Regions from separate parts of the Clostridium sp. USBA 49 genome, predicted to be linked through region 1. Evidence: riboswitches for the same ligand, from Rfam matches in the RefSeq annotation. Region 1 holds a riboswitch; each other region holds the start of a gene.
What was found. A riboswitch is a leader RNA that binds a small molecule or an ion and turns the genes downstream of it on or off. The one in region 1 is predicted to bind cyclic di-AMP.

Region 1 (6,685 bases):
TATATACTTTTTTATAGACAATTTTTTTTAAGCAGCTAATATTTTATTTTAAATATTATAATTTTAAATTTTTTAAAATTTAATAATATCCATAGTACAATAATAATCTAGCTTCATTAAAGCAAGTCTTGAATCCATAGTGTTGCTCTTTTACCTACTGTCGTTAATTGAGCTGGTTGAAGATGTGTAAACCCTATATTTTTCACATTATTATTTTACTATATTACTTATATTTAAATTTTAATTAATAACTTATATACTAAACTTTAAACATTAAATATAAATTTAAATATAAATAATCCTGCAAATATATACATTATAGGATGTATTTCCTTAGCTTTCCCTCTAACTAATTTAACAATTGTATAAAATATAAATCCAAAAGCTATTCCATTAGCTATACTATAAGTAAATGGCATCATTACAATTGTTAAAAAAGCTGGTAATGCTTCTTCAAAGTCTTCAAAATTTATATTCATTATAGAACTTATCATAAGTACCCCCACTATTATAAGTGCTGGAGCAGTAGCTGCACTAGGCACTATACCTACTATAGGTGATATAAATAATGCTAAAAAGAAACATATTGCAGTTACTAAAGAAGTTAATCCCGTTCTTCCGCCTTCACTTATACCAGCTGCACTTTCTACATAAGTTGTTACATTACTTGTTCCAAGTAATGCTCCTATAGAAGTTGCTGTTGCATCTGCAAATAGAGCCTTATCTATTTTTCTTGGGAACATTCCTTTCTTTGGAATATCATTTTTTTCATCAAACATTCCAGTTTTAGCTCCTGTTCCTATAAATGTACCTATGCTATCAAAAGTATCAACCAAGCTAAAAGAAATAATAATTGTAATAGCAGTTAAAAATCCTGTTTTGGCTGTAAAAAGTTCAGTAAAACTCAATTTAAATAAAGTGGGTGATAAACTTGGAGGTAGTGAAAATACATTAAAAGAAGCTGGCAAAATTATATTAAGGTTAACATTAAAAAACACTTGAGCAATAACACCTGAAACTGTAGTTATTAAAATACCTAATAAAATTGCTCCTTTAACTTTATTTACCATTAAAATAACGGTTATAATTAATCCAAAAATAGCAAGTAATGTAGTAGGATTTTTAACATCTCCAAATGCTACTAATGTAGCAGGATCTGATACAACTATTCCCGCTTCTTTAAAGCCTATAATTGATATAAATAAGCCAATACCAGCACCTATAGCATTTTTAAGGGACTCTGGAATAGCGTTAACTATAGAAATTCTTATTTTTGTAACAGTTATAAAAATATTTATAATACCACAAATAAATACTGCTGCTAAAGCTGCTCTCCAAGAATATCCTGCAGTTCCTACTACATAAAAAGTGAAAAAAGCATTCATTCCCATGCCAGCAGCTTGTGCAAATGGTACATTAGCAACTAAAGCCATAATAAGAGTACCTATAATTGCAGATAAAATAGTTGCCACAAATACAGCTCCCATTATAGGATCATTTGATACATTAATGCCTGCTTCTTTAACTTTATCAAACATCAAACCTTTAGAATTCATTCCTGCTTGTCCTAATAGAGCAGGATTTACAAATATTATATAAGCCATTGTAATAAATGTAGTAATCCCTGCAATAATTTCAGTTTTTACAGTTGTATTATTTTCTTTTAGTTTGAAGAAATCTCTTTTAACATTATTTTTTTCTGAATTAGCGTAATTATTCACTCGTATTCCCCCTTAATATATTTATTTAAAGCAGGTTATATAAGTATTTCTTCCCCCTTTCATGTATATTTATACGAACTCCATATATCAAAATTATTAAATTGCTACTTTAATTGCCTAATATAAAAATAAAAACGCATGAAGTCTACTTTAGAGTGAATTCATGCGTTTACTTTTTATCATGTATGATACAAGTAACATGTTTTTCTATTTAATATAAAATAGAAAAACAGCAAATTATTCACTCATAGCTAAGCAGTTAAGGCCGCTTCGTAGAAACTCCCGAACCAAATTATCAGGATTATATGAGTTCGTATTAAATTACATATCATATAATATCACAGCTTTTAAGTTATGTAAATATAAAATGCGAATATTTTTAATGAAATTTAATAGAATATTCGATTTTATATTTTTATTCTACATACTTAGTTTAATTCTCAATTAATTTATTATTAAATTTTACTTGTAAATATTCAACTTCAAATTTTAATATCATAATTTAGTAAAATAATAATTATCTTTACTTATATAAAAAATATTTACTGATTAAATTATTATTTTACTAGACTAATAATAAATTTTCATATTAAATATCTACAATATATACAATTATTTGCAATTGAGATACTTGTACCATAACATACCTAGATTACCATATATTTTGTATAGATATATCCTAAAATCTTTGTTAAAATAACACATGAAATAAGCCGAATCTCCAAACGGAGTACGGGGGATGCCATTCTATTGGGGTGAATCTCTTTAATGAGTAGGGTACCTCTTACCCAAACCCGTCAACTAACCTCGGAGGCAAAGGAGGAGATATATACTATGATTAAATTAAATAAGTTTAAAACAACATTATTAGCAGTTTCTTTAGCAGTTCTTTCAACTAATTCTGCTAAAGCAGCAAACTATAAAGTTGTCCAAGGTGATTCTCTTTATACTATATCAAAAACATTTAATACTAATACTAATACATTAAAAAATACTAATAACTTGAAAAGTGACATTATTTATCCTGGACAAGTATTAGATGTCCCTGCTAAAACTTATACTGTAAAAAGTGGCGATTCTCTTTATTTGATATCTAAAAAATATCAAATATCACTTGATTTATTGAGAAAAGCAAATAATTATTGGAAAGATACCATATATGTTGGACAAACATTGCTTATACCAGAAGGTTCAGTTTCTGCAGTTTCTACACCTTCAAACATTTCTAAATCTGTTATATCTTATACAGAAAGTGATTTAGATCTTTTAGCTAGATTAATAACTGCAGAAGCTCAAGGAGAGCCATATAAAGCACAAGTTGCTGTAGGAGCAGTAGTTATTAATAGAGTACAAAGTGCTAATTGGCCAAATACAATAAAAGAAGTTATTTATCAAAAATCAAATGGATATTACCAATTTACACCAGTATTAAACGGCTGGATTAATAAACCTGCTTCTAGTACAGCAAGACAAGCTGCTTTGGAAGCTTTAAAAGGTTCAGATCCAACAAACGGAGCAGAATTTTATTTTGATAATAGTACTACAAATGCTTGGCTTTGGTCCAAGCCTATATCTCTTAAAGTAGGTAATATGATATTTGCATTAAAATAAAAAATAATAAAATGAGCACAAAGTTAACTTTGTGCTCATTTTATTATTTTTTATTTTTTTATTGTTTTACTTCAGACCAAATATCATCGTAAAGTTTTATTTTATCTCCTATATCTTTTAAATATTCCCCTCTTTTTAGTTCTTCATTAGGAGGATAAATACCTTCATCCTTCATTATTTCTTCATCTATAAGAGGATATGCTGCTACATTTGGATTCCCATAAGGGAAAGCCTTAGATATTTCAGCACTTATTTCTGGTTCCATAATAAAATTCATAAATAGTTCCGCCGCTTTAATGTTTTTTGCACCTTTGGGAATAACAAAATTATCTTGCTGGAGGAATAATCCTTCTTTAGGTATTATCATTTTTACATTTTTATTTTCTCTTTTAGCTAGGCTTCCTTCTGCACCCCAAGCAAAAATAATTTTAGCCTCTCTATTTATAAGCATAGTTTTAGGACTATCACTATCATAAGCCTTTACATTAGGCTGAAGTTTTTTTAGTTCTTCTTTAGCCTTTAAAAGAGCTGTTTCATCAGTTTCATTCATAGAATAGCCAAGTTTTTTAAGAGTCATACCTATTATTACTCTTTCATCATCTAGTAATACAATAGAATTTTTAAACTCATCTTTCCAAAGGTCTTTATAAGAAGTAATTTCCCCATCAGGTACTTTTGAACTATCTACAGCAATTATACCAGCAAGCCACATATAAGGTACACTATATTTATTATAAGGATCGAAATCTAAATTCATAAATTGTTCTCCCATATTTTTTAAATTAGGAAGATTTTCTTTATTTAATTCTTCTAGCAAATTTTGTTTTTTCATAATTTCTACCATATAGTCACTAGCAACAGCTAAATCATATTGAGACCCTCCTGCCATAATCTTAGCAAGCATTTCTTCATTTGAAGAAAAAGTACTATAATTAACTTTTATATTATAAGTTTGCTCAAATTTATCAATTACTGATTGTGGAAGATATTCAGACCAGTTAAAAACATTTAAAACCTGTGTATTTTCTTTTGATTCTTTAGCTAATGCCCACATTCCACCGCTTGCTCCTACAATTAAAACTGCTATAGCTGTAAGAACTGCACCTATCTTTTTCATATTAATATTTATATTTTTCAATACTAAAGCAAAAATTACAATAGATAGGGTAAATACCATTATTATTGTAGATAATGCATTAATTTCTGGAGTTACTCCAAATTTAACCATAGAAAAAACCTTAAGAGGCAAGGTGGTACTATTAGGGCCTGCTACAAAAAAACTTATAATCATATCATCTAATGATAAAGTAAAAGCCAAAAGTCCTCCTGCTATTACTCCAGGCATTATAATTGGGAGTGTAACTTTAAAAAATACTTTTGAAGGAGAAGCTCCTAAGTCCATAGCTGCTTCCTCTAAAGATTTATCAAAACCATCTAACCTAGCTCGTACAACTGCAATTACATAAGATACACTAAATGTTACATGAGCTAATATTAAAGTTACTGTCCCCATAGGGATATCTATCATAGAAAAAAAAGCTAAAAGAGATATTCCTAAAACTATTTCTGGTATTACAAGAGGTATATATAGCATACTATCTATTATACTTTTACCCTTAAAATTATGCTTATACATACCTATAGCAGCTAAAGTTCCAAGCATAACTGATATTATTGTACTTACAATAGCAATTATTAAACTATTTTTAACAGCTTCTAATATTCCAGTATTATGAACTAAACTTTTATACCATTTTAATGTAAAACCATTCCAAACAGCATTAAATTTAGAGTTATTAAACGAAAATGCAATAAGTACTATAATTGGAATATAAAGAAACATATATATAATAAAGCCATAGATTTTACCAAATAATCCTTTTTTCTTTTTCACTTATTACATCACCCCCATTTTATTTTTCTCATTACTATTTCTAGTCCCCAAAATTATTGCCAGTACCATAATAGCAATTAATAAAACTGAAATAGCAGAACCTAAAGGCCAATTTCTTGCAGTTAAAAATTGATTCTTTATAAGGTTGCTCATAAGAACTACTTTACTTCCTCCCATTAAATCTGTTATAAAAAATAATCCAAGAGCTGGTACAAAAACTAACATAGAACCAGAAATTATCCCTCCTTTAGTTAAAGGAAGTACTATTTTAAAAAATATTTTTAATCTAGTAGCTCCTAAATCCGCACCTGCTTCTATAAATCTTTTATCAAGTTTTTCAATTGAAGCATATAAAGGAAGAACCATAAATGGAAACATCATATATGTCATTCCAATCATTACAGAAATATTATTATATAGTAGCTTTAAGGGTTGAGAAATAATATGAAATTTTATTAAATAAGAATTAATTATACCCTCACTTCTTAATAAAATAATCATAGAATAAGTTCTTACTAATGAATTAGTAAAAAACGGAAGAATTATTAGTAATAGCAATATAGGCTTATATCTTTTTTTTGCATTTGCAACTATATATGCAAATGGATATCCAAGAATTAAACAAATAAGTGTAGTAAAAACAGCTATAATTATTGAATTAAAAAATATTTTAATATAAAGTGGATTTAAAAGTTTAATATAATTACTTAAAGTAAATTTATAAATAATTTCTCCTGTTTCTCCTCTTGTACAAAAACTTACTATAATTATGAATATTAAAGGCACTACAAAAAAAGCAATCATCCAAACCAAAATAGGCAAAATTGTTGTAATACCACTTAAAAGATTTTTATCTGAAACTTTTTTAGTATCTACAGTTTTATTTATACTAATAGCTTTATTTTGTAAAATCATCCTTCCATCACCACCGATTCTTCAAGTTTCCAAGTTAAAAATACTAAATTATTATTTTTTATTAAATTATTTTTTTCACTTATAGGCTCATTTACTATTATTTCTTTACCATTACTTAATTCAATTATTGTTTTATATGAAATACCAGTATAAATTCTATCCTTTAATTTACCTTTAAGATAAACATCGTCTTCTTCTGGTACTGATTTAATTTTTATTCTTTCAGGCCTTAAAGCAACACAAATATCTTGTCCCATATATAAATTTTTATTTAATACTCTAACTGTATTTTCTTCTGAGCCAATCTGAAGAATCGCTTCATTAGATTTTATATCTTTAACTTTACCCTCTAAAATATTTGTATCTCCTATAAAATCTGCTACAAACCTTGTTATAGGTCTTTCATAAATTTCATCTGGAGTCCCAAGTTGTTCTATTACTCCTTCTTTCATAACTACAATTCTATCTGACATAGTAAGTGCTTCCTCTTGATCATGAGTAACAAATATAAAAGTTATCCCAAGCCTCTTCTGAAGATGCTTTA
Region 2 (6,685 bases), on a different contig from region 1:
GATAAGTTTAATGTTAATGTAAAAGATAAAAAAATAGTATTATTAGGCACTGGTGGGGTTTCAAAAGCAATAGTTCAATATCTTTATGATAATAATGCAAAAGAAATAACATATGTTACAAGAGATAAAAATAAATTTTGTGGAAATAAAAATAAAATTATAGACTATAATGAACTAAATAATATAAAAAATCAAGATATAATTATAAACTGTACGCCATGTGGAATGTTTCCTAACATTGAAGAATCTCCTGTAAACAAAGAAATTTTTGAAAATTATACTACAGCAATAGATTTAATTTATAATCCTAAAGAAACTAAATTTTTAAAATATGCTTATGAAAAAAAACTTAAAACTATAAACGGATTATATATGCTTATTGCTCAAGCTGTAAAATCGCAAGAGTTATGGATGAATAAAAAAATTGAAAAGAAAGTTGTAGATGAAGTTTATGAAAAATTTAAATAAAAATATTGTATTTATAGGTATGCCAGGATGTGGGAAATCAACAATTGGCAAAATAGTGTCACAAAAAATTAATATGAAATTTTGTGATTTAGACAGTTATATTGAAGAAAGAGAAAATATGACAATAGATGAAATTTTTAAATATGGTGAAACTTATTTTAGAGACATAGAAGAAAAGTCTGTAAAAGAAATCAGCAAATTAAAAGGCTATGTTATTTCTGCTGGGGGGGGTATTGTATTAAGAAAAACAAATATTGATTTTTTAAAAGAAAATGGAATTATAATTTTTATAAATAGACCAGTAGATAAAATAGCTCTTGATATAGATGTTTCTAAAAGACCACTTCTTAAGGAAGAAAAGAACAAATTATACAAACTTTACGAAGAAAGATATAATCTATACAAAAAATATTGTGATTTTGAAGTAGAAAATTCTGGAACAATTGAAGAATCTATAAATAAAATAATAAAAATATTAGAAGGTGATTTATAATGAAAATACTTATTATTAATGGTCCTAATATTAATATGCTTGGTATAAGAGAAAAAAATATTTATGGTAGTGAAAGCTTTGATAATATGTGTAAATATCTTAATGAAAAAGCAAAGGAATTAAATATAGAATTAGATATGGTTCAAAGCAATATAGAAGGAGAAATAATAAATTTTATTCAAGATGCATATGGAAAATATGATGGAATAATAATTAATCCTGGAGCATATACACATTATAGTATAGCTATATATGACGCAATTTTAAGTGTAAATATAAAAACTATTGAGGTACATATAAGTAATATACATAAAAGAGAAGAATTTAGGAGAAAATCTGTAATAGCACCAGCTTGCATTGGACAGATATGTGGTTTTGGGATTTTTGGATATGTTATGGCTATGGAAGCTATTTTACATAACGAAAAATCTTTGTAAAAATAATATTAGATATAACAATTATTATTAAATAATTGTTACAAGTATTGATTTTTATAAAAATATAAGTTAAAATTATAATATGATTATACCCCTATTGGGTATAACAAATATAGGAGGGATAAAAATGATTAAAGAAGTAATGGATAATAATTTTAATGAAGAAATAAACGCAGGTAATATGCCTGTAGTAGTTGATTTTTGGGCTCCATGGTGTGGACCATGTAAGATGTTAGGACCAGTTTTAGAGGAACTTGAGAGAGAATATGAAGGAAGGGTAAAATTCATAAAGGTGAATGTAGATAATAATCCTATAGTTTCACAAAAATTTAGAATTGCAAGTATACCAACAGTTATGGTATTTAAAAATGGCGAAGTTAAAGACCAAATAATTGGATTTAGACCAAAGGATGCTATGAAAGAATTTATTGAAAAACATATTTAAAAGCATATTTTAATACAAATGAGGTGGATCACGTGGCTGATAGATATGATATAGCTATAGTAGGCAGTGGACCAGCTGGTATATCAGCTGCAATTAATGCTAAAATAAGAAATAAAAATATAATAATATTTGGAAGCAAAAATTTAAGTGCAAAGCTTTATAAAGCACCTAAAATAAATAATTATTTAGGCTTTCCAGAAATATCAGGTGAAATTTTAAAAAAAGAATTTGAAAAACATCTTGATAAAATGAATATTAATATAACTTATGAAAGAATAAATGCTGTTTATTCTATGGGAGACTATTTTACCTTGATGGTAAATGAAAAAGTATATGAGTCTACTGCCTTAATTTTAGCCACAGGTGTAGAGTATACAAAATCTATTAAAGGTGAAGAAGAATTTTTAGGAAAAGGTGTAGGGTATTGTGCTACTTGTGATGCACCGCTTTATAAAGGTAAAATAGTCACAATTATAGGATATAACAATGAAGGTGAAGAAGATGCAAATTATGTAAGTGAACTTGCGTCTAAAACTTATTATCTTCCAATGTATAAAGGAGAATATAAGCTTAAAGAAAAAATTGAATTATTAAATGGTAAACCTATAGAAATTAAAGGTAATAATTTTGTATCAAAGTTAATTTTAAACAATAGAGAAATAGAAACAGATGGAATATTTATTTTAAAAGATAGTGTACCTCCAGGGCAGTTAGTACCTGGACTTCTTATAGAAAACTCTCATATAAAAGTAAATAGAAATATGGAAACAAATATAAAAGGGTGTTATGCTGCTGGAGATTGTGTTGGCAGACCATACCAATACATGAAGGCTGCTGGAGAAGGTCAAGTAGCAGCTTTAAATGCAGTAGCTTATATTGACTCTTTAAAGAAACTTTAAAATAAAAATAGCCGCAAGTTAAGTGCTTTAATTAAACTTTAATGTTTAAACAAAGAGAAAGCACTTAATTTGCGGCTATTCTTTAGTAAAGAAATTCTATATTTTATTAAATGACTTTACTAAATGTTCATTACACATATGTCATTTACTTTAATTTAATATATAGATATGTTTTTTTAATACATAGATATGAATAATTTATTTTGCGAAAGTTTTTAATGTTACTATTTATTTACGGCAAAAAAAACATGATTGCCTATAGGTTTAATATTAACTTTACTTACTTGATCCATCCATTTTGAAGTTGATATTTTAGGATTATAAAAAAAATGTGCATTATTAGTTGGATCGATGCCTTTTAGTGCGTCTAAAACTGCCTTATAACTTGCCTCATCAGGTATAACATTTATTTTGCCATTTCTAATACAAGAAAAAGCATTTTTTTGTTTTATGACGCCTTCTATAGATTTAGGAAAACCTGTGCTTTTAACCCTGTTTAATATAACTGAAGCCACAGCAACTTTTCCTTCATAAGGTTCTGAGCAGCTTTCTGCATATACTACTTGAGCCATAAGATATAAATCATCTTCAGTTATATTTATAGTTTTATTTTCAGATAGATTAAAAACTTGAACAGTATTTATTTCTTCTTTGTATAGATCGCATTCCATTTCATCTTTTGCACTAACTTTAGACCAAGGAATAGTTAAAATAACACAAATAAGAAATAATATAAAAATAGTTTTTTTCATTATTTTCCTCCTTTTACCTACGGGGTTAGCTGACGGGTTCGGTAAAGGCATAACCTACGAAAAACGATTCACCCCAAAAAAGTGGTTTCCCCGCGTTTTTAAAACTTAGGCTAGGATTATTATTCCACAGTTTTAAAAAATAATACAAAATTGTTTAAAAAAATCAGCATACTATTTTTATAGTATGCCAAGTAATATTTTTAGTATGCAAATTAATAGAGAAATTATATGTTAAAGATTATTTAAAATATAATTTTTAGTGGTAGTATCTAGTAAAATAATAATCCTCACTGGTTAGATAAAAGATATTTTCTGCTTAGATTATTATTTTACTAGAGATTCGAATTTTTAAATTCATTGTAAGATTTTAAAAATTTATTATAATTTGTTTCTACTGTATTAAATAAAGAATTACTGTCTTTATAAAGATTATTAATAAATTGAGAAGAAGGATTAGATATTGATTCATCCTGATTTTGCTTTAAATCTATAAATTTTTGAAGATAAGTTTCATAATTTTCAATAACTTCATTTAAAAGTTTATATGTTTCTAATGCTTTAGGCGGAATACTTATATTTGAAAAATCTTGTTTTAAAATATAAAGTTCATCACTTTTATTAGATGCAATAGAAATAATGTTATTTAAATCTTTATTTTCATCTAATAACTGGGGAGAAAAATCTATTTTTATAGAGGAAAATTTAGATATAATTAGATCCATATTGTTTATAAATTCAATATTTTGATTTAAAGATATTTCTTTATCTTTTGTAATTCTAGCCATAGTGTTTGCATAATTTAAAGTGTTATTAATAAAATTTATACAATTTGAGGATAAAGAAACTTTCATTTTTTTTGAATTTATTTTTGAATAATAATTTAAACAATCATCACGATACTTTTTCAAATTATCTGCAGCTACATTTACATCTTTTCCTTCAGGATCTTTCAATATAGCTTCAGCTTGTCTAAATATAAGTATATTTTTTTCTAAACCATTCATTAAATTAGTATGGTCTGATTTATACTTTTCTTCTGGAACCATCTTATCAAAATTATTTTTAATATTATTAAGTTTTTCAACATATTGAGGCATACTCTCCCTTAAATTTTCAAGTTTTTTTGCATTAAGTGCTTGCCCTAAATTGTATTTCCCCATTTCATCATTTATAATGTTTAATTCTTTTATATTGTTTTTAATGTTTTTTTCATAAGAACTTGAAGAATTATTTATAAATATAAAATATGTTTCATAAAAAATTACTCCAATTAAAATTATAAAAACTAAAATTTCAAAAATAAATAATTTATTTTTCTTGATTTTTTTATTTTCCAAAATTATCACCAACCCTTTAAATGTAAACTTATTTTACTATCATTTGTACTTATATATAAATATTCCATTATAATCTTAAAAATTACTTTTATTATATATAAAACATAAAAATTAGATACAATCTAGTAAAATAATAATCCCAGCAGGGAATGTCTTTTGCCTGACTAGAGAAGATTATTATTTTACTAGATATTAACACTAAACTTTAAATATTAGTCTAGTAAAATAATAATCCGAGCAGGGAATATCTTTTGCCTGACCAGAGAGAATTATTATTTTACTAGATATTAACACTAAACTTTAAATATTAGTCTAGTAAAATAATAATCCGAGCAGGGAATATCTTTTGCCTGACCAGAGAGAATTATTATTTTACTAGATATTAACACTAAACTTTAAATATTAGTCTAGTAAAATAATAATCCGAGCAGGGAATATCTTTTGCTTGACCAGAGAAGATTATTATTTTACTAGATATTAACACTAAACTTTAAATATTAGTCTAGTAAATAATAATCCGAGCAGGGAATATCTTTTGCCTGACCAGAGAGGATTATTATTTTACTAGACTAAACATAGACTAAACACCAAACTTTAAAATTTATACAGAATTTAAATATTATGAACATAAGTTGATTAAAGTTAAAAAAATTAGCAATAATTTTATACTATAAAAGGATGTGTTGGTGTATAATTGTATATAAATAGAAGTAGCAAAAATATACAACAAAGGAGGGGGAATTTTGGAAGAATTCTTTAAAATGTTATTAAACAGTATAAAAACTATAAGCGTGTTTTCTATACTGGATATTATTGTGGTATCATATATTTTTTATAAAGCATATATGCTTATAAGAGAAACAAGAGCTGAACAGCTTTTAAAGGGAATACTTTTAATTCTTTTGCTTATACCTATAAGTTCAATTCTTAAACTTACAATGTTAGGCTGGATTTTAAATAAAACAATAACAATAGGTATTCTTACAATTATAATAATATTTCAGCCAGAAATAAGAAGAGCATTAGAACATATAGGAAGAAGTACTTTTACTGAAAAACATCTTTTAGATGATGATGAAGTAATGGAAAGAGTAATTAATGAAGTTGGTGAAGCCGTTGAAAATTTATCTAAATCTAAAACGGGAGCACTTATTGTTATTGAAAATAGAACAGGTCTTGCAGAAGTTATTAATACTGGAACAAAATTAGATGCATTAGTTTCTGCTGCACTTCTTGAAAATATATTTGTAGTTAATACACCTCTTCATGATGGTGCAACAATTATTAGAAATGATAGAATAGTAGCTGCAGGTTGTTTTCTTCCCCTTACAAATAATGAAAATATAAGCAAATTGTTAGGTACTAGACATAGAGCAGGAATAGGAGTATCTGAAGTTTCAGATGCTTTAACTATAATTGTTTCAGAGGAAACAGGGACAATTTCTTTGGCTGTTAATGGGAAACTTACAAGAAATTACACTAAAGAAAGACTTAAAGATATACTTATAAGAATACTTAAAGCTAAACAAAACAAAAAGCTGACTGTTAAGGAAAGGATGGTATTATGGAGCAAAAAAATACGTGGCTAATAAAAATATGCTGTGTAATAGCAGCCTTTTCTTTGTGGCTTTACATAGTTAATGTTGGAGATTATGCTGTTACAAGAACTGTTACAGTACCAGTAGATCTAGTAAATGTTCAATCGGTAACAGAAAGAAAACTTGCTATTTTACCAGGGCAAAAATTTATGGTAACTTTAAATGTTAAAGGTACTCCTTCAGATATAGAACTTAATAAAGATCAATTTAAGGTAGTAGCAGATATGAGCATGTATGCTCTTTCAAAAGGCGAAAT
Region 3 (6,685 bases), 160 kb from region 1:
TTATATGTACCAGGTTATTATGAAGAAGTTGGGCTTATTATAAGACAGGCAAGAGAACTTGGATTAAATATACCTATTCTCGGCGGTGATGGATATGAATCTCCAAAGCTTACTGAAATAGCTGGTAAAGAAGCTTTAAACAATGTTTACTATACAACTCATTATTCTTCAAAAGATCCAAATGTTGTTAAATTTATAAATGCATATAAAGAAAAATACGGAAAAGAGCCAGATGCTTTTGGTGCATTAGGATATGATTTAGGATACTTCCTTGCAGATGGATTAAAGAGAGCAGGAGAAGCTGATAGAGAAAAATTAAAAGATGCACTTGCATCTACTAAAAATTTCACTGGTATTACAGGAACTTTTTCAATGGACAAAAATCATAATCCAATAAAATCAGTAACTATAATAGAAATGAAAAATGGAGAAGCAACATTCTTAAAGAAATTAAATCCTTAATATTAAATTAAATATATTTAAAATAAAAAGACAGCCTCTAAAAAGTAGATGGCTGTCTATAATAAATTTATATATAAGTAGAAAGGGGAAAATAAATGGAGCAGTTATTTCAGCAGTTAATTAACGGAATATCACTTGGCAGTATATATGCATTGATTGCTTTAGGTTATACGATGGTATATGGAATTATAAATTTAATAAATTTCGCACATGGCGATATTTATATGATGGGGGCATATGTAGGCTTTGCAATGACTACATTTTTACACTTAGGCTTTTTTCCTTCTTTACTTATATCAATGATTGCTTGTGGTATTTTAGGTGTAATTATTGAAAAGATTGCATATAAACCTGTAAGAAATTCTACAAGAATTGCAGCACTTATTACAGCAATAAGTGTATCTTTATTTTTAGAATATATAATGGTGTACTTTGTTAAACCTGATACAAGAACTTTTCCTAATGTACTGCCAGAGAAAAGTGTAACTTTTTTTAATGGAAAAGTAGTTATGGATTCTAAAAATATATATATAATTATAATTACTATAGTTTTGATGATTTTACTTCAATATGTAGTTAGTAAAACAAAAATAGGTAAATCTATGAGAGCTGTATCAATAGATAAAGAGGCTGCACAGCTTATGGGAATAAATGTTAATAAAACTATATCCTATACTTTTGCAATAGGTTCAGCTTTAGCAGGAGCAGCTGGAGTACTTGTTGGAATATATTATAATTCTATAAACCCACTTATGGGAGTTACTCCAGGAATAAAGGCTTTTGTTGCAGCTGTTATAGGTGGAATAGGGATAATACCAGGAGCAGTAATTGGTGGATTTTTCTTAGGAATGATAGAAACAGTTGTTAGTGCTCTTGGAGGTTCAATGTTTAAAGATGCAGTTGCATTTGCTATACTCATAATTGTTCTACTAATAAGACCTAATGGAATTTTGGGTAAAAAGATCCAGGAAAAAGTATAGGAGGATATGCCATGAAGCTTATCAATAAAAAGAATATAGTAAGTTTTGTTATATTAATAATAGTTTATATTTTGGTACAATTAATGGTAAATTCGGGGGTTATTGACTCATATATATTTTTAAATATTGTACTTATAGGAATTAATATTATATTGGCTGTAAGTTTAAATTTAATTACAGGTTTTACAGGGCAGTTTTCATTGGGGCATGCTGCTTTTATGTCAATTGGTGCTTATACTTCAGCTATTGTTACAGCAAAGTTTGGGTATCCATTTATAATAGCCTTATTATGTGCAGGCTGTTTTGCTGCAGTTGCAGGAATTTTTATTGGTATTCCTACTCTTAGACTTAAAGGAGATTATCTTGCAATAGCAACTCTTGGATTTGGAGAAATTATAAGTATTGTTGGGTTAAATATAGATTATATAGGTGGTGCTACTGGATTTAATGATATTCCACAGTACACAAATTGGACTTGGCTTTTTCTTATGACAACAGCAACAGTTATAATTATAAAAAATTTTACTAAGTCCTATCATGGAAGAGCTTGTATTTCAATTAGAGAAGATGAAATAGCATCAGAGGCAATAGGAGTTAATACAACATATTATAAGGTGCTTGCCTTTGCATTAGGGGCATTTTTTGCAGGCATTGCGGGAGCTTTATATGCTAACTATTTTTATTTTATAAAACCAGATTCTTTTGGATTTATGAAATCCATAGATATTTTAGTTATTGTGGTTTTTGGAGGTATTGGAAGTATAGGAGGATCCATAGCAGGAGCAGTGTTATTATCTCTTATTTCAGTATTCCTTCAACAAATACCTGAACTTAGAATGGTAATTTATGCTATAATTTTATTTGTAATAATGGTTTATAGGCCTCAAGGGCTTTTCGGAAATCAAGGATTTAAATTCCTTAAGAAAAAAGGAGGGAAGGCTTATGTCAATTCTGAAAGTAAATAATCTTTCAAAATCATTTGGTGGTATAAAAGCTGTTACAGATATAAGTTTAACTGTAGAAGATGGACAAATTGTTGGAGTAATTGGTCCTAATGGTGCTGGTAAGACTACTTTTTTTAATCTTTTAACAGGTATATATACTCCTACTTCAGGAGAAATTATTTATGAACTAAATAAAAAAGTTACTTCTAAAAATTTAAAACCATCTAAAATGGCACATTACGGTGTTGCAAGAACTTTTCAAAATATAAGGCTTTTTCAAAATATGTCAGTACTTGACAATGTTCTTCTTGGATTTCATAACAGCTTAAAATATGGAATTATATCATCATTATTTAGACTTCCTTCTTTTTATAAAGAAGAAAAAAAAGTTTATGAAGAAGCCTTAATGCTTCTTGATAAATTTAATTTATCAGATAAAAAAGATGAACTTGCTAAAAATCTTTCTTATGGAGATCAAAGAAGAGTTGAAATTGCAAGAGCATTAGCTTCTAAACCAAAACTTTTACTTTTAGATGAACCAGCTGCAGGTATGAATCCAAATGAAACTAAAGAACTTACAGAAATGATTAAATGGATTAGAGAAACTTTTAATTTAACAATTATTCTTATAGAACACGATATGTCTCTTGTTATGGGGATTTGTGAAAATATATTTGTATTTGATTATGGAAAATTAATTGCCAGCGGAACACCTGAAGAAATACAAAATAATGAAAAAGTAATTAAGGCTTATTTAGGGGATACTAATTTAGATGACAGCGCAAATGATGAAAAAATAGAAATTGCTAAATAAAAATTAAGTTTACTTTGGAATATTATACGGAATATAGGAGAGGAGAAATAATGTTAGAGTTAAATGGTGTTAATTTATTTTATGGAGGTATCCACGCTTTAAAAAATATAAGCCTTAAAGTAGAAGAAGGAGAAATAGTTACTCTTATTGGAGCTAATGGTGCAGGCAAAAGCAGTACATTAAAAGCTATATCAGGAATAGAAAAAATAAAAAGCGGTAAAATAAAATTATATGATAAAGATATTACTGCTTTACAAGCAGAGCAAATTGTAAAACTTGGAGTATCACATGTCCCAGAAGGCAGAAGAATTTTTTCCTCTATGACTGTTATGGAAAATCTTGAGCTTGGAGCTTATACAAGAAAAGATAAAGCTGAAGTAAAGAAAGATTATGATAAAGTTTTTTCTATTTTTCCAAGACTTTTAGAGAGAAAAGAACAATTAGCTGGAACTCTTTCAGGTGGAGAGCAACAGATGCTTGCAATAGGAAGGGCTCTTATGTCAAAACCAAAGCTTCTTCTTTTAGATGAACCATCTATGGGACTTGCACCTATTATTGTTAAAGAAATTTTTTCAATTATTAAAGATATTAATAAAGAAGGAACAACTATATTACTAGTAGAACAAAATGCATACATGGCACTTCAAGCTGCAGATAGAGCCTATATTATTAGAAATGGAGAAATAGAAATGGAAGGAAAGGCAGAAGACTTAATGCAGAATGAAGAAATAAAAAATGCATATTTAGGAGGATAAAATATAAAAGCCAGGCATAAAAAGGATTTTCCCATAATTTATGCTTGGCTTTTTTATCTATCAAAATATTTATATATAAAATAGTTTTTATGTATTTTATATGTATTTTACTTTATATAATTTAAAGGATTTACAGGTGAATCATTTTTTCTGATTTCAAAATGACAATGAGAACCAGTAGAATTTCCGGTACTTCCCACCTCTGCAATATGATCGCCTTTTTCAACAACTTGCCCCTCAGAAACTAAAAGTTTTGAATTATGTGCATAATAAGTTTTAAAACCGTTACCGTGATCTATTATTAAAAGGTTGCCATATGAATTTTGTAAGCCACTGAAAATAACTTTTCCATCTGCAAATGCATAAACATTAGTTCCAGTTGAAGCAGCGATATCTATACCTTTATGAAACTTTCCCCAACGCTCACCAAATTTTGAACTAATTGATCCACTTACAGGAAGGGAACCTTTAAATGAGCTATTATTAGTTGAAGAAGAACCTAAGCTTACCGAAGATAATCCTGAACCTCCACGATTTACAGTTTTTTTGCTTACATTAGAAGATGAGCTTTTTTCTAAAGAAGCATTTAAAGCTGGGGATTTTACACTACTAATATCTGGTATTATTATCTTTTGATTTAATTTTAATTTTTCAGGATTTTCTAAATTATTTACTTTTATTATTTTATTTATATCAACTTTATTCAATAAAGCCAAATCCCATAATGTTTCGCCTTCTTTTATTTTGTATAATACTCCGTCTATAGAAGGAAATTCCAAAACTTGTCCATCTTTAAGTGAAGCATTTAAAGACAAACCATTTGATTCACTTATAGTGTTAACTTTTACATTATAAATAGCTGCAATACTATCTAATGTATCTCCAGATTTAACAGTATATGTGTTAATTTTAACTTCAGTGTCTTTTTTTAATTCTTCTGTATTTGAAGTATCTAAAACATCAGATGAAACATTATTATTTACATTTGAATTATTTTCTTTATTTGCGGTATCTTTTTCTTCTGATTTTTTATCAGTTAGTACAACATTATTTACTGAAGTATTTGAAATTTTATTTTTACTGCTTGTTATTGCAGTCGCCGTAACAAGCACAATTACAGCTGCAGAAAGTGCTGTATACTTATATACTCTTTTGTTAAACATAAAAATCCTCCTCTATTATGCTTACGAGGTTAGTTGACGGGTTAGGGCATAGAGTTCCCTTCATTAAGATTCACCCCAAATTTTATCCCCCGTTCTACAAATAAGTAGATTCAGCAAATATAAACATTATATATTATAAATTAATATTTACTTTTATGCAAACAAAAAGTTTGCAATTTTTTAAATTTGTAAATTTATACAAATATAAAATTTATTATTAAAGCAGATTTAATACAATTAACTATAAAAAATTAAAAAAATTTTTTAAAATATATAAAGTATTAAAAAAACTCTTCGATAAATGAAATATAAAACAATACAATAAAAATGAACAAGGAAGTTCATAAAGGATTAAAGGGAGGTAAATAAAATGATAATTAACCACAATATGAATGCAATGAATGCTCACCGTCAGTTGGGCATGAACACTGTAAATGCTGGAAAGTCTATGGAAAAACTTTCATCAGGTCTTAGAATAAATAGAGCAGGAGATGATGCAGCAGGACTTGCAATCTCAGAAAAGATGAGAGCACAAATCAGAGGTCTTGACCAAGGTGTGAGAAACGCACAAGATGCAATATCAATGATTCAAACAGCAGAAGGTGGCTTAAATGAAACTCATGCTATTCTTCAAAGAATGAGAGAACTTTCTGTTCAATCAGCTAATGCTACAAATACTGATGAGGATAGAAATGCATTACAAAATGAAATTTCACAATTAAAAAATGAAATTGACAGAATTGGAAATAACACTGAATTTAATACGAAGAAGTTATTAAATGGAAGCTTATCAGGAAGCGCTAGTGGGGGCGAAGGTAAATCACTTGGAAACGCAACATCAGCTTCAATTGAAACTGGTGATTTTAACCCAGCAAACTTTACTTCAGGTTCAACAACAAATTTTCAAGTTAAACTAGATGGACATACTTTTAATTTAATGGGAGTTGATAGTACAGATAGTTTTGCATTTTTTAATGATTTAGAAAGTAAGTTAAAAACTGCAATAGATGCACATAATACAAGCAACCCAAATGATAAGGTTGAATATGCTAAATTTGAAATAATTGTTACAGATGCTACCAATATGAATTTCAAGATAACAAGCGGGACAACTGGTTCAAAGTCTGAAATTTCAATAACTCCACTTGAAGATAATAGTAACACTACTGCTCAGGGACCTACTGATATGCAACATCTATTGACAGATGGTGCTACTCCAACATTAGGTTCAGATGGTAAATTTTCTAAAGACTTAACAGGTTTAACAAATTCAAGTATATTAAAGATGAGCTTTAATGGAAACGCAATAGATGTTAAGTTAGCTGACACAGGTACAGGAACATATAATGAAGGTGATGATATTAAAACCCTTGCGGAAAAATTAAAAACTGATATAAACGATGCACTAGATCAATATAAGACTTTAACAGGAAAAGATTTTGGAACTGTAGATGTGACTGTTGAAGATGGAAAAATAAAAATTACATCAAGCAATTCAGACACAGTTTCATTTGAAATATTTAATGATGAGAACGGTGTAGCGGACAAATTAGGTTTATCAAGTGTT

Region 2: another riboswitch for cyclic di-AMP. It lies ahead of B5D11_RS06635 (cell wall hydrolase); the one in region 1 lies ahead of B5D11_RS00525 (cell wall hydrolase).
Region 3: another riboswitch for cyclic di-AMP. It lies ahead of B5D11_RS01195 (M23 family metallopeptidase); the one in region 1 lies ahead of B5D11_RS00525 (cell wall hydrolase).

What each region holds. Positions count from the first base shown of each region.
Region 1 covers NZ_FUYD01000001.1:108,932-115,616, forward strand. Annotated here, with positions in the region: gene B5D11_RS00520 (NCS2 family permease) at 267-1,721, opposite strand; purine riboswitch at 1,950-2,050, opposite strand; cyclic di-AMP (ydaO/yuaA leader) riboswitch at 2,423-2,552, shown strand; gene B5D11_RS00525 (cell wall hydrolase) at 2,559-3,332, shown strand; gene B5D11_RS00530 (extracellular solute-binding protein) at 3,391-5,175, opposite strand; gene B5D11_RS00535 (ABC transporter permease) at 5,230-6,141, opposite strand; gene potA (ABC transporter ATP-binding protein) at 6,138-6,685, opposite strand, start outside.
Region 2 covers NZ_FUYD01000005.1:72,728-79,412, forward strand. Annotated here, with positions in the region: gene aroE (shikimate dehydrogenase) at 1-468, shown strand, start outside; gene B5D11_RS06615 (shikimate kinase) at 452-961, shown strand; gene aroQ (type II 3-dehydroquinate dehydratase) at 961-1,398, shown strand; gene trxA (thioredoxin) at 1,526-1,843, shown strand; gene B5D11_RS06630 (NAD(P)/FAD-dependent oxidoreductase) at 1,876-2,742, shown strand; gene B5D11_RS06635 (cell wall hydrolase) at 2,967-3,494, opposite strand; cyclic di-AMP (ydaO/yuaA leader) riboswitch at 3,494-3,616, opposite strand; gene B5D11_RS06640 (hypothetical protein) at 3,827-4,831, opposite strand; gene cdaA (diadenylate cyclase CdaA) at 5,593-6,420, shown strand; gene B5D11_RS06650 (CdaR family protein) at 6,396-6,685, shown strand, end outside.
Region 3 covers NZ_FUYD01000001.1:267,093-273,777, reverse strand. Annotated here, with positions in the region: gene B5D11_RS01220 (ABC transporter substrate-binding protein) at 1-462, shown strand, start outside; gene B5D11_RS01215 (branched-chain amino acid ABC transporter permease) at 558-1,442, shown strand; gene B5D11_RS01210 (branched-chain amino acid ABC transporter permease) at 1,454-2,407, shown strand; gene B5D11_RS01205 (ABC transporter ATP-binding protein) at 2,385-3,200, shown strand; gene B5D11_RS01200 (ABC transporter ATP-binding protein) at 3,251-3,955, shown strand; gene B5D11_RS01195 (M23 family metallopeptidase) at 4,063-5,118, opposite strand; cyclic di-AMP (ydaO/yuaA leader) riboswitch at 5,122-5,244, opposite strand; gene B5D11_RS01190 (flagellin N-terminal helical domain-containing protein) at 5,489-6,685, shown strand, end outside.